DNA from 2 places in the Bacillus sp. CIS52 genome. Region 2 is predicted to be linked to the other one. Evidence: riboswitches for the same ligand, from Rfam matches in the RefSeq annotation. Region 2 holds a riboswitch; the other holds the start of a gene.
What was found. Region 2 has a riboswitch for lysine ahead of ACH32G_RS10990 (aspartate kinase). Riboswitches for the same ligand answer to the same signal wherever they lie in the genome.

Region 1 (10,332 bases), on a different contig from region 2:
CTCTTTCAGTAAACTGGCTTTCATCAATTTGATGTGCGGCTTCCGCCGGACGGAAAAGGCTGTCTTTTATTTTATCCAGCACGGTGTCCTGAAGGATGCTGTGCCCGTTGAAGACGCTTTTGATCGCATCGCGGATCCGTTCCGGTTCGGTGTTTTTTAATAAATATCCTTTTGCGCCGTTTTTAATCGCTTCTAAAATATACTCGTCGTCGTCAAATGTCGTCAGGATCATCGGCTTCGTATCCGTTTCCTCCGCGATCCGTTTTGCGGCTTCGACGCCGTTCATCACCGGCATGCGAACGTCCAATAAGGCGATATCGACGGGATTGTGTTTACAATACTCTGCCGCCTCTAATCCGTTTTCCAGCGTTGCCGATACTGTAAATTCCTCATATGTATGCAGAATGATTTTCATTCCTTCTCTGATGAAAGAATTATCATCCGCGATAATGACATTAATTTTCATAGCCGCACCCTTTGTGTGTTTTTGTTTCATTATATACCATCCGATTTTAAATCAAAAAGCCTCCCGGCGAAATGTGTGCGGAAGGCGGATCGGTCAAGCCGGTTTTTTCAGTTGGATGAAAAACAGCATCAGAAAAGAAATAATCATAATACAGATCACCCACACCCAGGCGAGTGTTTCATTGCCGGAATCCATCGCGACGTAAATCGCTGTCGGCAGCGTTTGGGTGACGCCCGGGATATTCCCCGCAAACATTAAAGTCGCCCCGAATTCACCGAGCGCCCTTGCGATACTGAGAATGCTTCCGGTCAAAAGGGACGGAAAGGCAAGCGGGACGGAAATGCGGGTGAATACCTGCCATCTGCCGGCTCCGTCTACTTTCGCCGCACCTTCGATGTCAGAATCAACCGCGGCGAAACCTGTTTTGGCAGACTGATACATAAGCGGGAAGGCGACAATGGCCGAAGCGATCACCGCGGCCCACCACGTGAAAATGACGGGCTGGTGAAAAATCCGCTCGATCGCCCGGCCGATAAAGCTGTGTTTCCCGAAAATGATAATGAGGATGAAGCCGACAACGGTAGGCGGAAGAACGAGCGGGAGCATAAACAGCGTCTCCACAGCCGTTTTTCCGGGAAATCGCGCTTTCGCCATCCAGGCGCCTGCAAGTGTTCCGAGAAGGATGACGGCGATGCCCGAAGCCAAAGCCACCTCAAAAGACAATACGACTGGGGTGAAAAATTCCGAAGCCGTAATGTTACTTGGCAGTAAATCCATATTTCTTAAACACTTTCATAGCTGCATCTGACTGCAGATACTGATAAAACGCTTCTGCTTCTTTACGGTGCTTTGTATCTTTGACGATGCCTAGCGGGTACACGATCGGATCGTGTGTTTTCGCCGGTGCTTCATCGGTGATTTTCACCTTTTTCGAAATGAGAGCGTCTGTTTTATAGACAAGCCCGGCATCGACATTTCCGGTTTCAACATAAGAAAGCACCTGGCGGACGTCTTTGGCATAGACGACTTTATCTTTTACCTTGTCCCACAGGGATAATTTAGTCAATGACTGTTTGGCGTATTGTCCGGCCGGAACGGATTCAGGCGTGCCGAGCGCGATTTTTTCCGTGCTGTCTTTTTTCAGGTCATTCAGATGTGTAAGGTGTGCGCTGTTTTTCTCAGGCACGATCATGACCAGTTCGTTTTTCAAAAGGTCCGTGCTGTCCTTTTTGTCGATATCGCCGTCATGAACAAGCTTTTCGAATTTATCTTCGGCTGCCGAGAAGAATAAATCTGCTCCCGCGCCTTGGGAAATTTGTTTTTGCAGTGTGCCTGATGATCCGAAGTTGTCTTGGATGGCAACGTTTGAATGTGATTTTTCGTAGTTGGTTTGGATTTCTTTAAGCGCGTCCTGAGCGCTGGCCGCTGCGGAAACGGTCAGCGTTACTTTCTCGTTTTGTCCGCCTTTGGCCGATTGTCCGGATGAGCAGCCCGCAGTTGCGAGAAAAACGGCCATAACCGCAGTTGTGAATAGTGTCGCTTTCTTTTTCAACATTGTGCACCCCTTATAACTAAATATCATTAGATAAAACTAATTATAACGTAATTGTACGTGAGGGTGCGGTTTTTTTTCAATATGTGAACCGTTATAATAAAAACGGAGCGTGATAATATGACAGAAGCCACTTCCTATACAATAGAAGAAGTTGCGGGCCTTTTGAAGGTCTCAAAACTGACAGTATATGATTTGATAAAAAAAGGACTCATTTCGGCGTACAGGGTCGGAAGACAGATGAGGGTCGATGAAGAGGACTTGAAACAATATAAAGCAAACATGAGGATGTCTAAAGAGCCATCAGCAGTCAAGGAGGCTGATCCGCCCCTCAGGCCGGAGCCGGAAAAAAGGCGGTCTGTTATCATCAGCGGCCAGGATGTGTCGATGGATCTCCTCAGCAAACAGCTGGAACAAAAGATACAGGCGTCACCGCTCCGTAAGTACAGCGGCAGCTTAAACAGCCTGATCGAAATGTACCGCGGGGCCTGCGACATCGTCAGTCTGCATCTGTATGATGGGGAGACGGGGGAGTATAACATCCCGTATGTGAAGCGCATTCTTTCAGGAGAGCCGTTTGCGCTCTTTCATGTCGTGCTTCGGCAGGCCGGATTATACGTGAAAAAGGGCAATCCGCTGAACATTCAGGGCCTTCAGGACTTGAGCCGAAAGGATATCCGTATCGTCAATCGCGAAAAAGGATCAGGCGTGAGGGTGCTGCTGGATGAACAGCTCAGATCATTCGGCATCACGCCGTCTGAGGTTGCCGGCTACCATGACATTGTCACGGATCATCTGTCAGCGGCTTCACAAGTATCAAGCGGCAAGGCGGATATCGGAGTCGGGTCGCAGCATGCGGCGTATATGGCAGGCACGGACTTTATCCCGGTAATCAGTGAGCAGTACGATGTGGTCGTCTTAAAACAAAACCGGGAGCTTGTTCAAAGCGTGCGGGACGTTCTTAATTCTGAGGAATTCAAGTCTCAGCTTTCTCAATTATCCGGATATGATACGAAAATGACCGGTCGGCTCATATATGAAACATAAAAAACCCCTCCAATGACGGAGGGATTTTTTATTGTTTGTAAAACCGCAGCAGGTCGCCGTTTAATATTTTATCGGAGAGCATCAGCTCTTGTTCCGCTTTTTCTTTCTCATCGCTGCACGCGCCCATGTCAGAAAGCGGTTCGCACGTTTTGCGGCTGTAACACGTATTTTTCGTATAAATATGATCATTCGTGATAAAGCTGCCGTTTCTCAGCACAGCAAACGGAGTCCGCTCTTTGGAAAACAGGTCATTGCCGAACTGAATGCTGCCTTTCGTTTCAATGCCGAGCAGGTGAAGCAGCGTCGGTCTTACATCAACCTGTCCCGCGGCGGAAGCGATCGTTTCCGGCTCACGGTCGGTCACCCCGGGAATATGAATGATAAACGGCACGCGCTGAAGCTGTACCGTATCAAACGGCGTGATTTCTTCTTTTCCCAAGAATTCGGCAAGTCCTTTATTGTGGGCTTCGGATATGCCGTAATGGTCTCCCATCAGTACGATCATCGCGTTGTCATACAGCCCTTCTTTTTTCAGCTTGTTGAAAAAGTGTTTTAGCGCCTCATCTTCATAGCGGACCGTCGTCACATAACGGTTTAACAAATCACTGCTTGTGTCCGGTTCCTCAATGAGCTGATCCTGTGTTTCAATTTCAAAAGGAAAATGGTTGGTCAAAGTCAGCAGGCTTGCGTAAAACGGCTGCGGAAGCTTCTTTAATTTTTCCGCTGACTGTTCGAGAAACTCCTTGTCCTTCAGGCCCCAGCCCGTTGAATTTTCCGGTGTCACTTTAAATTCATCCGCGTCGAAAAAACGGTCGATGCCGAATGCTCCGTACATCTCATCCCGGTTCCAAAAGGCCTTATGATTGGCATGCAGAACGGCCGAATAGTACTGATGGTCTTTTAACGTATGGTACAGCGTATTGAACCGGTGGCCGCTTTTTGTGAAAAAAACGGCGCCGCTTGAAGACGGATACAGCGAATTCGCAGTAATGAATTCTGAATCTGAGGTTTTTCCCTGTTCGGTCTGCTGATAAAAATGAGTGAAGTCATAGCTTTTTTTCCGCAGCTTATTCATAAACGGGGTAATCTCCCGCCCGTTGACCCGTTCATCCATCACAAAACGCTGTGTTGATTCAAGCGTGACAAAAATCACATTACGCCCTTTAGCAAGCCCGAATTTCGAATCGGACGGGCGGCTGTAGTCGGCTTGGGTGTAGTTCGCGACCGCCGCAAGACTGTCTTCGTCGGCAAACGCTTTAGCCCCTGCATTCAGCGTCTGCGAAATGGTGTCATACAAATGAAAGTGGAACAGGCCGATTCCTTTTACGAGCGCTTCACGATCAAAAGGATGCCTGAACAGCTTCGGCTGCTCGGCCTCAGACAGCGCAAGGTTGCACAGCATGAGGCCGGCTGATGCCCACGCATACGCTTTAACAGTCCGGGAGCCCGCTTTTCCCTTACCGGCTTTATGCTTTCCTGCTAGGTAAAACAGAACCGCAATATCCGCGAATAAAGCGATATACAGCGGGTGAAACAGCTCTTGGACGCTGCTTCCCATATCGCCCATATTGCTTGCCTGAAACAAAACCGGTATGGTGATAAAATCAATATAAAACCCGTAAAACACCGTATTCGCAATTAAAATCCCCGTCAGCATCACATTCGCCGAAAGCAGAAAGATCCGCTGCTTTTTTTCCGTCAGCAGCAGGCCGATGCCGAACAGCGGCACAATAAAGCTCAGCGGGTTAATGAGAAGCAGACATTCCTCAAGAACAGAATTGTTCTGCAGATCAAAACCGAGCTTGTAAACGACGTATGTTTTTATCCACATGAACAGGATGGACAGGCATAAAAACCGATGATTGCTGAAAAAGGATTTCTTCATATGTATGACTCCTCACCCTAAAAGCGAAAGACGCTTTTTGTTTAAGAGATGCGGCCGTGAACCAATTCGTATAAATAATAGCAGGATACAATCGTTAACCCGGCCAGCACAAGCTGCTCCGAAAAGCTCCCCGTCCTCATATAAAGGGGAAGACGGAAGCGGATGGTTGACGGAAACAGCAGTTTAATGCCGTTGACGGTCCATGCGTCAAGCACAAGGTGGCTTGCCATTCCGATCATCAGTCCGGCGGAGATGCTTGGATTCGGGATATAGGCTGCCGTGATGAAAAACATAATTAGCATAAACAGCAGACTGTGTGTAAACGTTCTGTGGCCGAACACCGTGCTTACGATTTTGGACAGAACGGGCAGCGTTCTGCCGATTTTGCTTTTCGTATGGCATATATCGGGAATCAGCGCCCCGAGGGCACCCGCGGAGGTCATAAGGACCGGATCATACCCGTAATAATACGCAATTGCGGAACAAGAAGCGATGCCTCCCATGATGTGTGTTTTTCCTGTCATTTTTCGCTTCTCCTTTTTATTTTTGCCAAAATCCCCTGAATTACAAATATATCAAGAGAATGCATGTTTGATCAACAAACTTTACCTGTTCCGCCAAAAGGAAGGAGGATCGGATTCCGCATATTCTGCCGCGGAAAAAGACACATTATAGGTGTACCTATATTTGATAAAGAGGTGATACAGATGGCTTTCTTTAACAAAGAAAAAGGCAAAAACAGCGATAAAAACAAAAACGTCATTCAAGGTGCGCTTGAGGACGCCGGTGCAGCTCTGAAAGACGATCCGCTTCAAGAAGCTGTTCAAAAGAAAAAAAACAACCGCTGACCATATAAAACGGGTAGGGCGAATGCTCTATCCGTTTTCCGTCTAATTTTTCCCTTTGACAGATCTTTTTATCTCTGATAACCTCTGAGTAGAATTGAATGATAAAAATCCTCACTCTTTCTCGGTGAGGTAGAGGTTGCGCTTGATGATGAGTCGCACATGCCAGGCTGATAAGGGGCCGCAAAACATGTGTTAAAGGCATCAGCGCCGAAGTGTAAAGAAAGCCGATCCTTCTTTATGCTGGGACTGTATCTGAATAAGTGCAGGACTGCCGCGTGCTTTTTCGCGGAGGGCTATCCGGAGATCAAGGGTGTGTGTTTCTTTAAGCATGGACTTTTGTTCAGGCTTTTTTTGTGTGTAAATATGGTCTCGGGGTCTGGTCCGTACGAATGAACAACCAGGAGGTACAGGAATGGAACAGACGAAAAAATGGGGTTTTTGGTTATTAACGGCATTTGTCGTAGGAAATATGGTAGGCTCGGGCATCTTTTCCCTTCCGAGCACGCTCGCAAAAATCGCGAGCCCGTTCGGCGCTACATCGGCATGGCTTTTAACGGGAGCCGGTGTGTTAATGATCGCGCTTGTCTTTGGTCACTTATCCATCCGCAAGCCTGAGCTGACGGCGGGGCCGCAAAGCTATGCGAGAGCGCTGTTCAGCGATCGGAAAAAAGGGAACGCAGCCGGATTCACGATGGTGTGGGGCTATTGGGTTGCGAGCTGGATCAGCAACGTGGCGATCATCACCAGCCTTGCCGGATATTTAACTTCTTTTTTCCCGATTTTAACGGATAAGCGTGAAATGTTTTCAATCGGCGGTCAGGCGGTTACACTTGGCCAGCTGCTGACGTTTGCCGTATGTACGGTTTTATTATGGGGCACTCACACGATTCTCGTCTCCAGCATGAACGGTGCGAGTAAATTAAATTTCGTTACGACGTTTTCAAAAGTATTAGGATTTATCTTCTTTATCATTGCAGGTTTGTTTGTGTTTCAAACGTCGTTTTTCGATCATTTTTATTTTCCGGTTCAAACAGGTCCTCACACGGTTGAGGGAATCGGCGGTCAGGTCCACAATGCGGCGATTTCAACATTATGGGCGTTCGTCGGAATTGAATCGGCAGTCATCTTATCCGGGCGCGCCCGTTCGCAGCGCGACGTGAAACGCGCCACCATTACCGGCTTATTGATTGCGCTCAGCATCTATATCATCGTGACATTGATTACGATGGGCGTGCTTCCGCATGGTAAGCTTGTCGGCTCGGAAAAACCGTTTGTTGACGTATTATACGCGATCGTCGGCAATGCGGGAAGCATCATTATGGCAATTTTGGCGATCCTCTGTCTGTTCGGGACGATGCTCGGCTGGATTCTTCTCGGCTCTGAAGTTCCGTATCAAGCCGCGAAATCAGGAGACTTTCCCGCCGCTTTTGCAAAAACGAATAAACAGGGCAGCCCGGTTGTGTCATTAATCGTCACGAACGTGATGTCACAGATCTTTATCTTTTCGGTTATTTCCCGGACAATCAGTGACGCGTTTACGTTTTTAACAACGGCGGCGACACTCGCTTATCTGATTCCGTATCTCGTATCTGCGTTTTACAGCCTGAAGCTCGTGCTGACGGGTGAAACGTATGACGAAATCAAGGGTTCAAGAGTGAAGGACGGTTTCATTGCTATCCTTGCCTGCATCTATTCTTTTTACGTCATTATTACGGGAACGGCCGATTTAACGACCTTTATTCTCGGGATCGGGCTGTTTTTCGTCGGTTTGCTGTTATATCCTTTCGTTTCAAAGAAATTTGCAAACAACAGACAATCCGTATAAAAAAAAGACATCTCACGTCTGTGGGATGTCTTTTTTTGCGTCAGCGGATTACTTTTTGACGGCGTGTATATAATGAATGGTCTCGAATGCGGTTAAATGGTCAGTGCGCCCGCTGAAAAAACGGTCATTGATTACCGTTGGAGATAAATGTTCATAAATAAGCAGGCCTGATGATTCTAACAGCTTTTCAATTTCTTTATAGCTGAAACACGACAGCATCGGTTCTCCGCCTGCCGCAGCCATTTTCACCATGTTCTCCACTCTGTTTGACAGTCCTTTTTCTTCAAAGAGCGATTCATCCGCATAATCAAACACGACAGAGCTGCCGGGCGGGACTTCGGCAAATAATTGTGTAAGCAGGCGGGCCAGATGCTTTTTCGTAAGATAATATGACACACCGAGCAGGCTGAAAAAGGTTTTTCGGCGGGAAAAACCTTCCTGATTCAGACGGCTGAAAGAAAGCGGAGCCGTAAAGTCCATCGGCGCAAAATGAAGACGGCTCGGGATATCGCGCTCCAGACGTTTTAATCTGCTTAATTTGTCTTCCTGTGAAGCGCGGAGATCCACTTCAAAGATGTCTGTGCTGTTTGTCACCTCGGGATGCCTGAAACAGAAAGTATCCAGCCCTGCGCCGAGGATGACATATTGTTTGGCCCCGAGCTTCACTTCATTCAAAAGCACTTCTTCACAATATGCCGCACGGGCTAACGGTGTAGGAGACAGCTGAACTTGAGTCACCCATTTTAAGATGTCATCCGGTTTGCCTTGAAGCTTCCGGGCCATGTCTTTGCTGAAAAATGATATACCTTGAATCAAATGATCGCTGATGTCCGACAGCTCTTTTTCAGATAAAAGATCTTGTGCCAAGAAATCATCAAATATCACCGGTGTGTCGTATTTACTGTGGTACGCCCTTACGAAAGCCGACAGCAGGGAAGTCATACTCGCTTTATTTTCTCTCATATTAAAGATCCTCCGTTATTTACATCAATCTTCGGCCGGGAGAATCTCATTATACAAGTTAATCCAAAAATGTAAATTATAGAATAAATAAATTTTTTTGTCAAGTTTTTGGCGTCATAAAAAGCCGCTGTGACAGCGGCTCCCGGGTTACTTTGTTAAGCTTTTTGTGATGTAGTCGAGCTGGCCTTCGAGTGAGATCGGGTCTGAGAAATAGAAGCCGATCGGATCAATGTGATAGACATGGTGTTGCTTGACGGCATCGAGATTCTTCCAGATTGAACTGTCAAGCACGCCTTTGTCGTCACCGCCGGCCTGCCATGGCCCCATAAAGATATAGTCTCCCGCGAAGTCAGGCAGTTTTTCAAGTGAAATGCTGGCGTAGCCCGGCCCTTGATTAATGGCTTTTTCCTTCGTCAGTTTTGTGGCTTTCAGCCCGAGTTTGTCATAAATGATGCTTCCGCCGCGGCCGAAGTCTTTACCGAATACATAGATGTCTTTTCCGTTTGTCTGCATGATGGAGATGGTTTTTGAGCCGACCGCTTTTTGAACTTTTGTTTTAGCGGCAGCGGTTTTCTTATCCCATTCAGCCAGCCATTTATCTGCTTTATCTTCAGTGCCTGTCATTTTCGCAAACTCTTTGAATTGATCAATGTTGCTGAGCTTGTCATATTTAATGGCGATGGTCGGCGCGATTTTTTCCAGTTTTTCAATATCGGCGCCTTGTGTCGTCCAGACAACGATTAAATCAGGCTTTAAGTCAATGATTTTCTCAACGGACATGCCGTTGCCGATGTTTGTCACACCGTTTGTTTTCCCTTTGTAATAAGGGTTTTTAAATACGTTTTGCGGCGCGCCGACAACATTGATGCCGAGCTGTTTGAAGTCGCCGTAGTAGCCGTCAGCCATGACGACGACACGTTTCGGGTGCTTCGGAATTTTAATATTGCCGTTTTCGGCTTTATAAGTGACGGTTTCTCCTTTTTCAGAAGAGCCTTTCGTGTCTGAAGAATTTCCGCATGCGGCCAAAGCGGCGATGAGCAGCACGGCAATCAGCGCAGCGCCGATTTTCTTGTATGTATGGAACATCTGACATTCCTTCTTTCATAAAAAAATAGTGATAAAGAGAATCATTATCAGTGTGATTATATCACTGCTTTTATAGAGAAGCACGCTCTTTTTAAAGAAAAGCTTTCTTTTATGATATGAAATTAGGTCTATTAAAAGAGAAGATAAAAGTGCTATACTGAAACAAGTCATTGATAATCATTATCATTACCATTCTTGTTTTGAGAAAGGAAGAACGAGTGTTGGGTCTATTAAAAAAGAAGCAGACAATGACGGCTCAAGGGGCATCAGGGAGCGAAATCCAGTGGACGGCGCGTTCATTCCGGGCGGCTGTGCTGTTGTGTGCCGGTATTGCGGTTTTATTGATCGGCGCGGCCTTGTCTGTTTCCATCGGAGCTGCCGATATTCATCTGCGGACGGTGTGGGATGCTCTCTTTCACTTTCAGCCGCAAAATACATCTCATCAAATCATACGCGATCTGAGGCTGCCGAGAACTGCCGCCGCCGCGCTCGTCGGGGCTTTTTTAGCTGTGTCCGGGGCGATCATGCAGGGGCTGACGCGGAACCCGCTTGCTGAGCCTTCCATTATGGGCGTGACGTCGGGGTCGGGTTTTGCGATCGCTTTGGCATTTGCTTTTTTTCCGGGGCTCTCTGCCGCAGGGCTTGTTTTGTGGTCCTTTA
Region 2 (10,332 bases):
TATTCTCTTCAAATCGGCCAAACGGGGAAAGTCGTTACACCGGATTTGTATATTGCCTGCGGGATTTCCGGAGCGATTCAGCACTTGGCGGGGATGTCAAACAGTAAAGTGATCGTTGCCATCAACAAAGACCCGGAAGCGGAAATATTCAAAATAGCGGACTACGGAATTGTCGGCGATTTGTTCGAAGTGGTTCCGCTCCTGACTCAGGAATTTAAAAAGGCCAATATTCATTCATAACCAAAACCCTCTGGCTTCATTTGTCAGAGGGTTTTGGTTTGTGATGATTGATTCGTACAAATTATGTATTGGTAAAATAACAGATTGACATGTACGAACCAATATAATAAGCTTTCTGTAAAGCGCTTACAAACTTATCCTTTCAGCATACATACATCCCAGATACATAGATTGGCTGTAGTGCTTTCATTCTTATTAAGGGGAAGGAATGATCAAGTATGTCTCACAATACGGCAGTCATTCAAACGGATATCACACGGGGAACCATTAACAAAAACATATACGGACATTTCGCGGAACACTTAGGAAGAGGCATATATGAGGGCATCTGGGTCGGAAAAGATTCCGATATTCCGAATACCGGCGGAATCAGGGCGGATGTCGCCTCCGCCCTCAAACAGCTCCAGATTCCCGTTCTCAGATGGCCCGGCGGCTGTTTTGCTGATGAATATCATTGGGCAAACGGCGTAGGGGAACGAAAAACCATGCTGAATACCCATTGGGGCGGAACGATTGATTCAAACGAATTCGGCACGCACGAATTTATGATGCTTTGTGAACTGCTCGGCTGCGAACCGTACATCGCCGGAAACGTCGGCAGCGGAACGGTTAAGGAAATGGCTGATTGGATTGAATACATGACGTTTGAAGCGGGCACGCCGATGTCCGACTGGAGAAAGGAAAACGGGCGGGAAAAACCGTGGAAGCTCAAATATTTCGGTATAGGAAATGAGAACTGGGGCTGCGGCGGAAACATGCATCCTGAGTATTATGCCGACCTTTACCGGAACTTTCAAACGTATGTCCGCAATTACAGCGGGAATGAAATCTATAAAATTGCCGGCGGTGCGAATGTCGACGATTACCGCTGGACAGAAACATTAATGAAAAAAGCCGCTGATCTCATGGACGGGCTGAGCCTGCATTATTACACAATACCGGGCGACTTCTGGAAGGGAAAAGGGTCAGCGACCGAATTTACGGAAGATGAATGGTTCATCACGATGAAAAAAGCGGCTCATATGGATGAATTGATTACAAGGCACAGCGCCATTATGGATCAGTACGATCCGGAAAAAAGAGTCGGTCTGATCATTGATGAATGGGGCACATGGCTTGATCCTGAGCCTGGCACGAATCCGGGCTTTTTGTATCAGCAAAATACGATCCGCGACGCGCTTGTCGCCGCCACACATTTTCACATTTTTCATCAGCACGCAGACCGTGTGCAGATGGCCAATATCGCGCAAACCGTCAACGTGCTTCAGGCAATGATCCTGACAGAAGGCAAAAATATGCTGCTGACGCCGACATATCATGTGTTTGATATGTTTAAGGTTCATCAGGACGCTTCTCTTTTGGCCGCAGAAACAAAAGCGGCCGAATACGAATGGAAAGACGGCCGGCTCCCGCAAGTCAGCATTTCGGCGTCCAAACAGAAAAACGGCGGCATACATATCAGCATTTGCAATATCGATCACCTGCACAAAGCTGACGTGAAGATTGAACTGCGGGGCATAAAAAAGACAGGGAAGCCTTCCGCGACGATTCTGCATGCTGAAAAAATGAATGCTCGCAATACATTCAGCAGCCCGGAAAACGTCAAACCGAAGCCGTTTTCCGGGTTTACGCAGAAGAGCGGAAATCTGGAGGCGGAGCTTCCTCCGATGGCGGTTGTATTAATCACGCTGCCGGCGGGTCCATCTTAAGTTTTGAACGCCTGCTGATCGGTTATCATACATTCTATAAATAAGATTATTTTCGGCGGGTTCGGGAGAAAATAATATAAGCATTAAATTAGCATGAACGAATGGGAGATGCTATACTAAAAATCATCATTTGACATTGGAGGAATAACAAATGGCTATCGTAAAAGCAACTGATCAATCGTTCTCAGCTGAAACAAGTGAAGGTGTCGTATTAGCTGATTTCTGGGCTCCTTGGTGCGGACCTTGTAAAATGATCGCGCCCGTTCTTGAAGAGCTTGATCAAGAAATGGGAGACAAACTGAAAATCGTCAAAATCGACGTGGATGAAAACCAAGAAACTGCCGGTAAATACGGCGTCATGAGCATCCCGACACTTCTTGTGTTAAAAGACGGAGAAGTGGTTGAAACATCTGTCGGCTTCAAACCGAAAGAAGCCCTTGAAGAGCTTGTAAACAAACATCTGTAAGCCGAAAGTTTCTGTTACGGCTACGGCAGGGCGATTCCTTTAAAAGGGATCGCCTTTTTTGATCTTCCAAAAGCTGAGAATGGAGAAAAACAAATGTTCGTGATACACTGAATGGACACAAGAAATGAATGTAAGGAAGGGTAACGTATGAATAAACAACTGAAAGAAAAGCTGGCCCTCCTTCCCGATCAGCCGGGCTGTTATTTAATGAAAGACCGTCAGAAAACAGTCATCTACGTGGGGAAAGCGAAAGTGCTGAAAAACAGGGTGAGATCCTATTTCACCGGTTCTCACGATGCAAAAACCCAAAGGCTTGTGACGGAGATTGAGGACTTTGAATATATCGTGACTTCCTCCAATCTTGAAGCGCTTATTTTGGAAATGAATCTGATTAAAAAATACGATCCGAAATACAATGTCATGCTGAAAGATGATAAAACCTATCCCTTTATTAAAATCACCCATGAACGCCATCCGCGGCTTATTGTCACCCGCAATGTCAAAAAAGACAAAGGGCGCTATTTCGGCCCGTACCCGAATGTACAGGCGGCGCGGGAAACGAAAAAACTGCTGGACCGCCTTTATCCGCTCAGGAAGTGCTCGAATCTTCCGGACCGTGTCTGTCTCTATTACCATCTCGGACAATGCCTCGCTCCATGTGTAAAGGATATTTCCGAGGAGACAAACCGCGAGCTTGTGGAAGACATCACCCGCTTTTTAAAGGGAGGGCATAACGAGGTCAAAAAAGAGCTTGAAGAGAAAATGGCAGAGGCGGCGGAAAAGCTTGAATTTGAACGGGCTAAAGAATTCCGCGATCAGCTTGCTTACATCGAATCGACGATGGAAAAGCAGAAAATGACCATGAATGACCTTCTGGACCGCGATGTGTTCGCTTATGCGTACGATAAAGGCTGGATGTGCGTCCAAGTCTTTTTCATACGCCAAGGAAAGCTGATCGAACGCGATGTCAGCATGTTTCCGATGTACCAGGAAGCGGATGAAGAATTTCTGACCTTCATCGGCCAGTTCTATTCGAAAAACAATCACTTTCTGCCTAAGGAAATTCTGGTGCCTGACAGCGTTGACAGAGATATGATCAGCGAGCTTTTGGAAACCGCCGTGCATCAGCCGAAAAAAGGCCCGAAAAAAGAACTGCTTCTGCTTGCTCACAAAAACGCGAAAATCGCCCTGCGGGAAAAGTTCTCATTAATCGAGCGGGATGAGGAACGGTCAATCGGAGCAGCCGAACGGCTCGGCGAAGCATTGAACATTTACACGCCGCACCGGATTGAAGCGTTTGACAACTCCAATATTCAAGGCACAAACCCTGTATCGGCTATGATTGTCTTTATTGACGGAAAACCGAATAAAAAGGAATACCGCAAATATAAAATTAAAACCGTAACAGGGCCCGACGATTACGGATCAATGAGAGAAGTCGTCAGAAGAAGATATTCGAGGGTGCTCCGCGAAAATCTCCCGCTGCCGGATTTAATCATCATTGACGGCGGAAAAGGGCAGATTAACGCGGCGCGCGACGTGCTTGAGAATGAGCTCGGCCTTGATGTCCCGGTAGCGGGATTGGCGAAAGATGATAAACACCGAACATCCAACCTTCTGATCGGCGACCCGCTTGAACCGGTATTTCTGGAGCGGAACAGCCAGGAATTTTACCTGCTTCAGCGCATTCAGGATGAAGTTCACCGTTTTGCGATCAGCTTTCACAGACAGATCCGGGGAAAAAGCGCCTTTCAATCCGTATTGGATGATATCCCGGGGATCGGCGAAAAACGCAAAAAAATGCTCTTAAAGCATTTCGGTTCTGTCAAAAAGATGAAGGAAGCAAGTCTTGACGATATCAAAAAAGCCGGTGTGCCGGCTGCGGCCGCTCAGCTGCTGTTTGAAAAATTGAAAAAATAGTATTGTGCTTTTCTGAAAAGTCTGCTAGAATGTGAACTAATTTCATAAGATCGTGTTATATGGTGAAGATAGAGGTGCGAACTTCAATAGTATGCCTTTGGAGAATGATGGATTCTGCGAAAAAGGCTGAAAGGGGAGTTCGCCGAAGTGAAACACATCCCATCGGTGTGCTTTGCTGGCTTTGCATTAAATAAATGTAAAGCTGTCAAGAATTCATTTTCTTGGAGGGCTATCTCGTTGTTCATAATCAATCGTAATGATATGAAAAAGCAATGAGAGCTATTCCTCTCATTGCTTTTTTTATTGTGGACACAACGCTCTTTTCTCCTCACCCGCACGAACCAAAATGTAAAGGGTGGTCTAGTATGGGTCTTATCGTACAAAAATTCGGAGGCACTTCCGTCGGCTCTGCCGAAAAAATTCAAAATGCCGCAAATCGCGCTATTGTTGAAAAGAAAAAAGGCCATGACGTCGTTGTCGTCGTTTCGGCAATGGGAAAATCAACCGACGCGCTCGTCAATCTGGCGGCGGAAATTACATCTGAGCCAAGCAGACGCGAGATGGATATGCTTCTGTCTACGGGAGAGCAGGTCACGATTTCGCTTTTGGCCATGGCGCTTCAGGAAAAAGGATATGACGCCGTCTCTTATACGGGCTGGCAGGCGGGTGTCCGCACGGAGGCCGTCCACGGCAATGCGAGAATTACGGATATTGATATCACCGCAATTCAGGCGCAGCTTGCAGAAGGCAGGATTACAGTTGTCGCCGGTTTTCAGGGAGTAACCGAAGACGGCGGCATCACGACGCTCGGACGGGGCGGTTCCGATACGACGGCGGTCGCTCTTGCCGCAGCTTTAAAAGCGGATAAATGCGACATTTACACGGACGTTCCGGGCGTGTTTACGACAGATCCGCGGTACGTCCGGTCAGCGAGAAAACTGGCGGGAATTTCTTATGATGAAATGCTGGAGCTTGCAAATCTCGGAGCGGGTGTTCTTCATCCGCGGGCGGTTGAGTTCGCGAAAAACTATCAAGTGCCTTTGGAAGTGCGGTCAAGCACGGAACATGAAGCTGGAACATTAATTGAGGAGGAATCATCAATGGAGCAGAATTTAATCGTCAGAGGAATTGCATTTGAAGACCAGATTACAAGGGTATCCGTCACGGGCCTTGCAAGCGGGCTGACAACACTTTCAACGATCTTCACCGCGCTGGCGAAACGAAACATCAACGTTGACATCATTATTCAGACACAAGCGGATAATGGGGAAGCAGACATTTCTTTCTCAGTGAAAACGGAAGATTCCGCGCAAACGGTCGCTGTGCTTGAAGAATATAAAAACGCGCTTGACTATGAAAAAATCGAAACTGAAAGAAAGCTGGCGAAAGTATCCATTGTCGGATCAGGCATGGTCTCTAATCCCGGCGTCGCCGCGGACATGTTTGCCGTACTGGCGGAAAAAAATGTACAAGTCAAAATGGTCAGCACATCTGAAATAAAAGTATCAGCGGTTGTCAGTGACAATGATATGGTGAAAGCCGTCGAAGCGCTTCATGATGCGTTTGAGCTTTCTAAACAGCCGTCTGCCGTATAAACGGGCAGGCAAAAAGGCGGGACTTTTGAGTCACCGCCTTTTTTCAATTATACAGGGTCCTTCATATCCCATTTCACGGTCAGGACGACTTTATCCGCTCTCTTTTTGACCTGTTCATAAGATTCTGCAATCTGATCGTTCATCAATTGAATCTGTTCGGCTATAAAACCGGCTTCAAGCTGAAAACACGGCTCTTTCTGGTGTTTGAGCCTGCTGGATACGAGCGGCCCTTCCAGTTCAAATTCCAGCTCTTGCTTTTTTGATCCTGTGTTTGTCAAAGTTCCCCAGCCGGCTTTTTCAAAAAAGGCGGGGATTTCTTCCCATGATTGAAGAGGAAATTTGCGGGCGAGGCGTTTCCCTGCCCAATACATCATGGACGAATGCTCCGGGCCGAGGATATCCGGAAGCACGATTTCCCGGATTAATTCGTAGCCGTATGCGCTGACGCCGAGTTCAGTTAAAGGTTCTAAAGCTGCTTCATAATTATTCTTCATATTATGTATTCCCCTCTCTCCTTCGTTTATTATAGCTTAAACAGGGGGGAGGATTACAGGATGATCCTATAAAACACGTGAAAAAAAGTGAGAAAGGTATTGCAGGAAAATAAAATTTTCACGTCAAATAATCAATTCCGAAAATTATAATTTATGTACACGTTTTCTTGACGCCCTTTTGAGGGAGGAGTAAAATGAAATTGTCAATAAATTTTAATAAAGTGCTTACAATTGAAACGAAGTGGGGGCAGAGATTTTAGCACATTTCGCACTTAAATCAAACAGGGGGTAAAGTAATGTCTGGGAACAGAGAGTTTTATTTTCGAAGATTGCATTCCTTGCTCGGTGTGATTCCGGTCGGCATCTTTTTGATCCAGCATTTAGTCGTCAACCAATTTGCCGCAAGGGGAGCGGATGCGTTTAACAAGGCGGCCGGCTTTATGGACAGTCTGCCGTTCAGGTATGCGTTAGAAATTTTTATTATTTTCTTACCTTTAATTTATCATGCGGTTTACGGTGTGTACATAGCATTTACTGCGAAAAACAACGCTGGCCACTACAGCTATTTCAGAAACTGGATGTTTGTGCTTCAGCGTGTCACCGGTATTCTCACCCTTATTTTCGTCAGCTGGCATGTGTGGCAGACGCGGATTGCCGCACAGATGGGCGCTGAAGTCAACTTCGATATGATGGCGAATATTCTGAGCTCGCCGTTTATGCTCGGATTTTATATTGTAGGCGTTTTATCAGTCATTTTTCACTTTTCAAACGGCTTATGGTCTTTTGCGGTCACATGGGGGATCACGGTCACGCCGCGTTCTCAAAGAATTTCGACTTACGTGACGCTGATTATATTTTTAGCGCTTTCATACGTGGGTCTAAAAGCGATTTTTGCGTTTGTGTAAGAGAACTAGAGATTACTAGAGGGAGAGGGGCTATCATGAGTCAATCAAGCATTATCGTAGTCGGCGGGGGTCTTGCCGGCCTCATGGCGACAATTAAAGCAGCGGAATCAGGCACGGCCGTTAAATTGTTTTCCATCGTTCCGGTCAAACGCTCTCACTCGGTCTGCGCGCAGGGCGGGATAAACGGAGCTGTCAACACAAAAGGGGAAGGAGACTCTCCGTTTGAGCATTTTGATGACACGGTTTACGGAGGCGACTTTTTAGCAAACCAGCCGCCTGTAAAAGCGATGTGTGAAGCGGCGCCGTCCATTATCCACTTATTGGACCGCATGGGGGTTATGTTTAACAGAACGCCGGAAGGGCTCTTGGACTTCCGCCGTTTCGGGGGTACACAGCATCACAGAACCGCATACGCGGGAGCGACGACGGGTCAGCAGCTTCTTTACGCACTGGACGAGCAGGTGCGCAGATATGAAGTGGCGGGTCTCGTCACAAAATACGAAGGCTGGGAATTCCTCGGCGCCGTTCTTGACGATGAGCGCACGTGCCGCGGTATCGTAGCCCAAAATCTGACCAATATGCAAATCGAGTCATTCCGTTCTGACGCCGTTATTATGGCGACGGGAGGACCCGGAATCGTATTCGGCAAATCAACAAACAGCATGATCAACACGGGATCTGCCGCATCAATTGTTTATCAGCAGGGCGCTTACTACGCTAACGGCGAATTTATTCAAATTCACCCGACTGCCATTCCCGGAGACGATAAACTCCGTCTGATGAGTGAATCGGCGCGCGGTGAGGGCGGAAGAGTCTGGACGTACAAAGACGGAAAACCTTGGTACTTCCTCGAGGAAAAATATCCGGCTTATGGAAACCTCGTGCCGCGGGATATTGCGACACGCGAAATCTTTGACGTGTGCGTGAATCAGAAACTCGGCATCAATGGAGAAAACATGGTGTATCTCGATCTTTCGCACAAAGATCCGAAAGAGCTTGACGTTAAGCTTGGCGGCATTATCGAAATCTATGAAAAATTCATGGGAGATGACCCGCGTAAGCTTCCGATGAAAATTTTCCCTGCCGTTCACTATTCAATGGGCGGACTGTGGGTTGATTATGATCAGATGACAAGCATCCGCGGACTGTTCGCGGCGGGTGAATGTGATTATTCAATGCACGGAGGAAACCGTTTAGGGGCAAACTCTCTGCTTTCCGCCATCTACGGAGGAATGGTTGCCGGTCCGAATGCGGTGAAATATGTTGCCGGACTTGAAACATCGGCTGAAGATCTGTCTTCTTCATTATTTGATTCCTATGTGAAAAAAGAAGAAGAAAAATGGGCAGACATCATGAAGATGGACGGCGATGAAAATGCCTACGTGCTTCACCGTGAACTCGGAGAATGGATGACGGCCAACGTAACGGTGGTCCGCCACAATGACAAGCTTTTGAAAACGGATGATAAAATCCAAGAGCTGATGGAACGCTTTAAGAAAATCAATATTAATGATACGACAAAATGGAGCAACCAAGGGGCGATGTTCACCCGCCAGTTCTCCAATATGCTTCAGCTTGCCAGAGTCATCACGCTCGGCGCATACAACCGAAATGAAAGCCGGGGAGCGCACTATAAACCGGATTTCCCTGAAAGAAATGACGATGAGTGGCTCAAAACGACAATGGCTAAACATGCCGGTCCGTTTGAAGCTCCGGAATTTGAATATCAGGATGTCGATGTATCACTGATTGCGCCCCGTAAACGCGACTACTCGAAGAAGAAGGTGGCGAAATAATCATGAGTGAGAAAAAGATACGGTTTATCATTACACGCCAAGATACGCCCGAAAGCGCGCCATACGATGAAGAATTTGAAATCAATTACCGCCCGAATCTGAACGTGATTTCCGCCCTGATGGAAATCCGCAGAAATCCCGTGAATGCAAAAGGTGAGAAAACAACTCCTGTCGCATGGGACATGAACTGTCTTGAGGAAGTATGCGGCGCCTGCTCCATGGTCATCAACGGCAGACCGCGCCAGTCATGTACGGCGCTGATTGATAAGCTGGAACAGCCGATCCGTCTGAAGCCGATGAAAACATTCCCGGTTGTCCGTGACCTTCAGGTTGACCGCAGCAGAATGTTTGATTCACTGAAAAAAGTGAAAGCATGGGTGCCGATTGACGGGACTTACGATTTGGGACCGGGACCGAGAATGCCGGAAAAACGCCGCCAGTGGGCATATGAGTTGTCTAAATGCATGACCTGCGGCGTCTGCCTTGAAGCCTGCCCGAATGTCAACAGCAAATCGAAATTCATGGGGCCTGCCCCGATGTCGCAAGTTCGTCTGTTTAACGCCCACCCGACGGGCGCGATGAACAAGTCAGAACGTTTAGAAGCTTTAATGACAGACGGCGGTCTCGGAGATTGCGGGAATTCACAAAACTGTGTTCAATCCTGCCCGAAAGGCATTCCGCTCACGACTTCAATCGCTGCTTTGAACAGAGATACCAACTTACAAGCATTCCGCAATTTCTTCGGAAGCGACAGAGTATAAGATAAAGAAAAAGAGCCTCTTCCGCACGGGAGAGGTTTTTTTATAAGGAGCTGAAGGTGATGAAACAACCGCAATACATTGACATCCCGTTTGAAGAATGGAGACAGTCGTTTTCTTTCTTTACTGAAGTATCGGTTCGCTTTTCAGAAACGGATATGTTCGGCCATATGAATAATGTAACCCCTTTCATCTATTTTGAAGAAGCCCGGATCGCCTACTTTAAGCAGCGCGGCATGGAAGCGCAAAATGCGGAAACGATGACAGTCGTCGCAAGCCAGCAGTGTGACTATATGCGTCAGGTGATGCCGTATGAAAATCTGCGGATTTATGTCAAAGCAAGCTCTGTCGGAAATGCGTCCGTCACCCTTCATTACCTTGGAGAAAACGAGTCAGGCCTGCCGTGCTTTACCGGTTCCGTCGTTATGGTACAAGTATCAAAGACAAGC

Region 1: another riboswitch for lysine. It lies ahead of ACH32G_RS08515 (amino acid permease); the one in region 2 lies ahead of ACH32G_RS10990 (aspartate kinase).

Annotation. Positions count from the first base shown of each region.
Region 1 is NZ_JBIUFR010000001.1:1,747,275-1,757,606, forward strand. It holds gene ACH32G_RS08480 (response regulator transcription factor) at 1-466, opposite strand, end outside; gene modB (molybdate ABC transporter permease subunit) at 560-1,243, opposite strand; gene modA (molybdate ABC transporter substrate-binding protein) at 1,224-2,021, opposite strand; gene ACH32G_RS08495 (substrate-binding domain-containing protein) at 2,139-3,065, shown strand; gene ACH32G_RS08500 (LTA synthase family protein) at 3,094-4,950, opposite strand; gene ACH32G_RS08505 (metal-dependent hydrolase) at 4,992-5,474, opposite strand; gene sspJ (small acid-soluble spore protein SspJ) at 5,658-5,798, shown strand; lysine riboswitch at 5,921-6,102, shown strand; gene ACH32G_RS08515 (amino acid permease) at 6,211-7,623, shown strand; gene ACH32G_RS08520 (class I SAM-dependent methyltransferase) at 7,672-8,586, opposite strand; gene ACH32G_RS08525 (iron-hydroxamate ABC transporter substrate-binding protein) at 8,734-9,672, opposite strand; gene ACH32G_RS08530 (FecCD family ABC transporter permease) at 9,921-10,332, shown strand, end outside.
Region 2 is NZ_JBIUFR010000002.1:218,685-229,016, forward strand. It holds gene ACH32G_RS10970 (electron transfer flavoprotein subunit alpha/FixB family protein) at 1-240, shown strand, start outside; gene ACH32G_RS10975 (alpha-N-arabinofuranosidase) at 459-1,949, shown strand; gene trxA (thioredoxin) at 2,101-2,415, shown strand; gene uvrC (excinuclease ABC subunit UvrC) at 2,563-4,335, shown strand; lysine riboswitch at 4,397-4,575, shown strand; gene ACH32G_RS10990 (aspartate kinase) at 4,701-5,930, shown strand; gene ACH32G_RS10995 (YslB family protein) at 5,978-6,424, opposite strand; gene sdhC (succinate dehydrogenase cytochrome B558) at 6,721-7,329, shown strand; gene sdhA (succinate dehydrogenase flavoprotein subunit) at 7,365-9,125, shown strand; gene sdhB (succinate dehydrogenase iron-sulfur subunit) at 9,128-9,886, shown strand; gene ACH32G_RS11015 (acyl-CoA thioesterase) at 9,946-10,332, shown strand, end outside.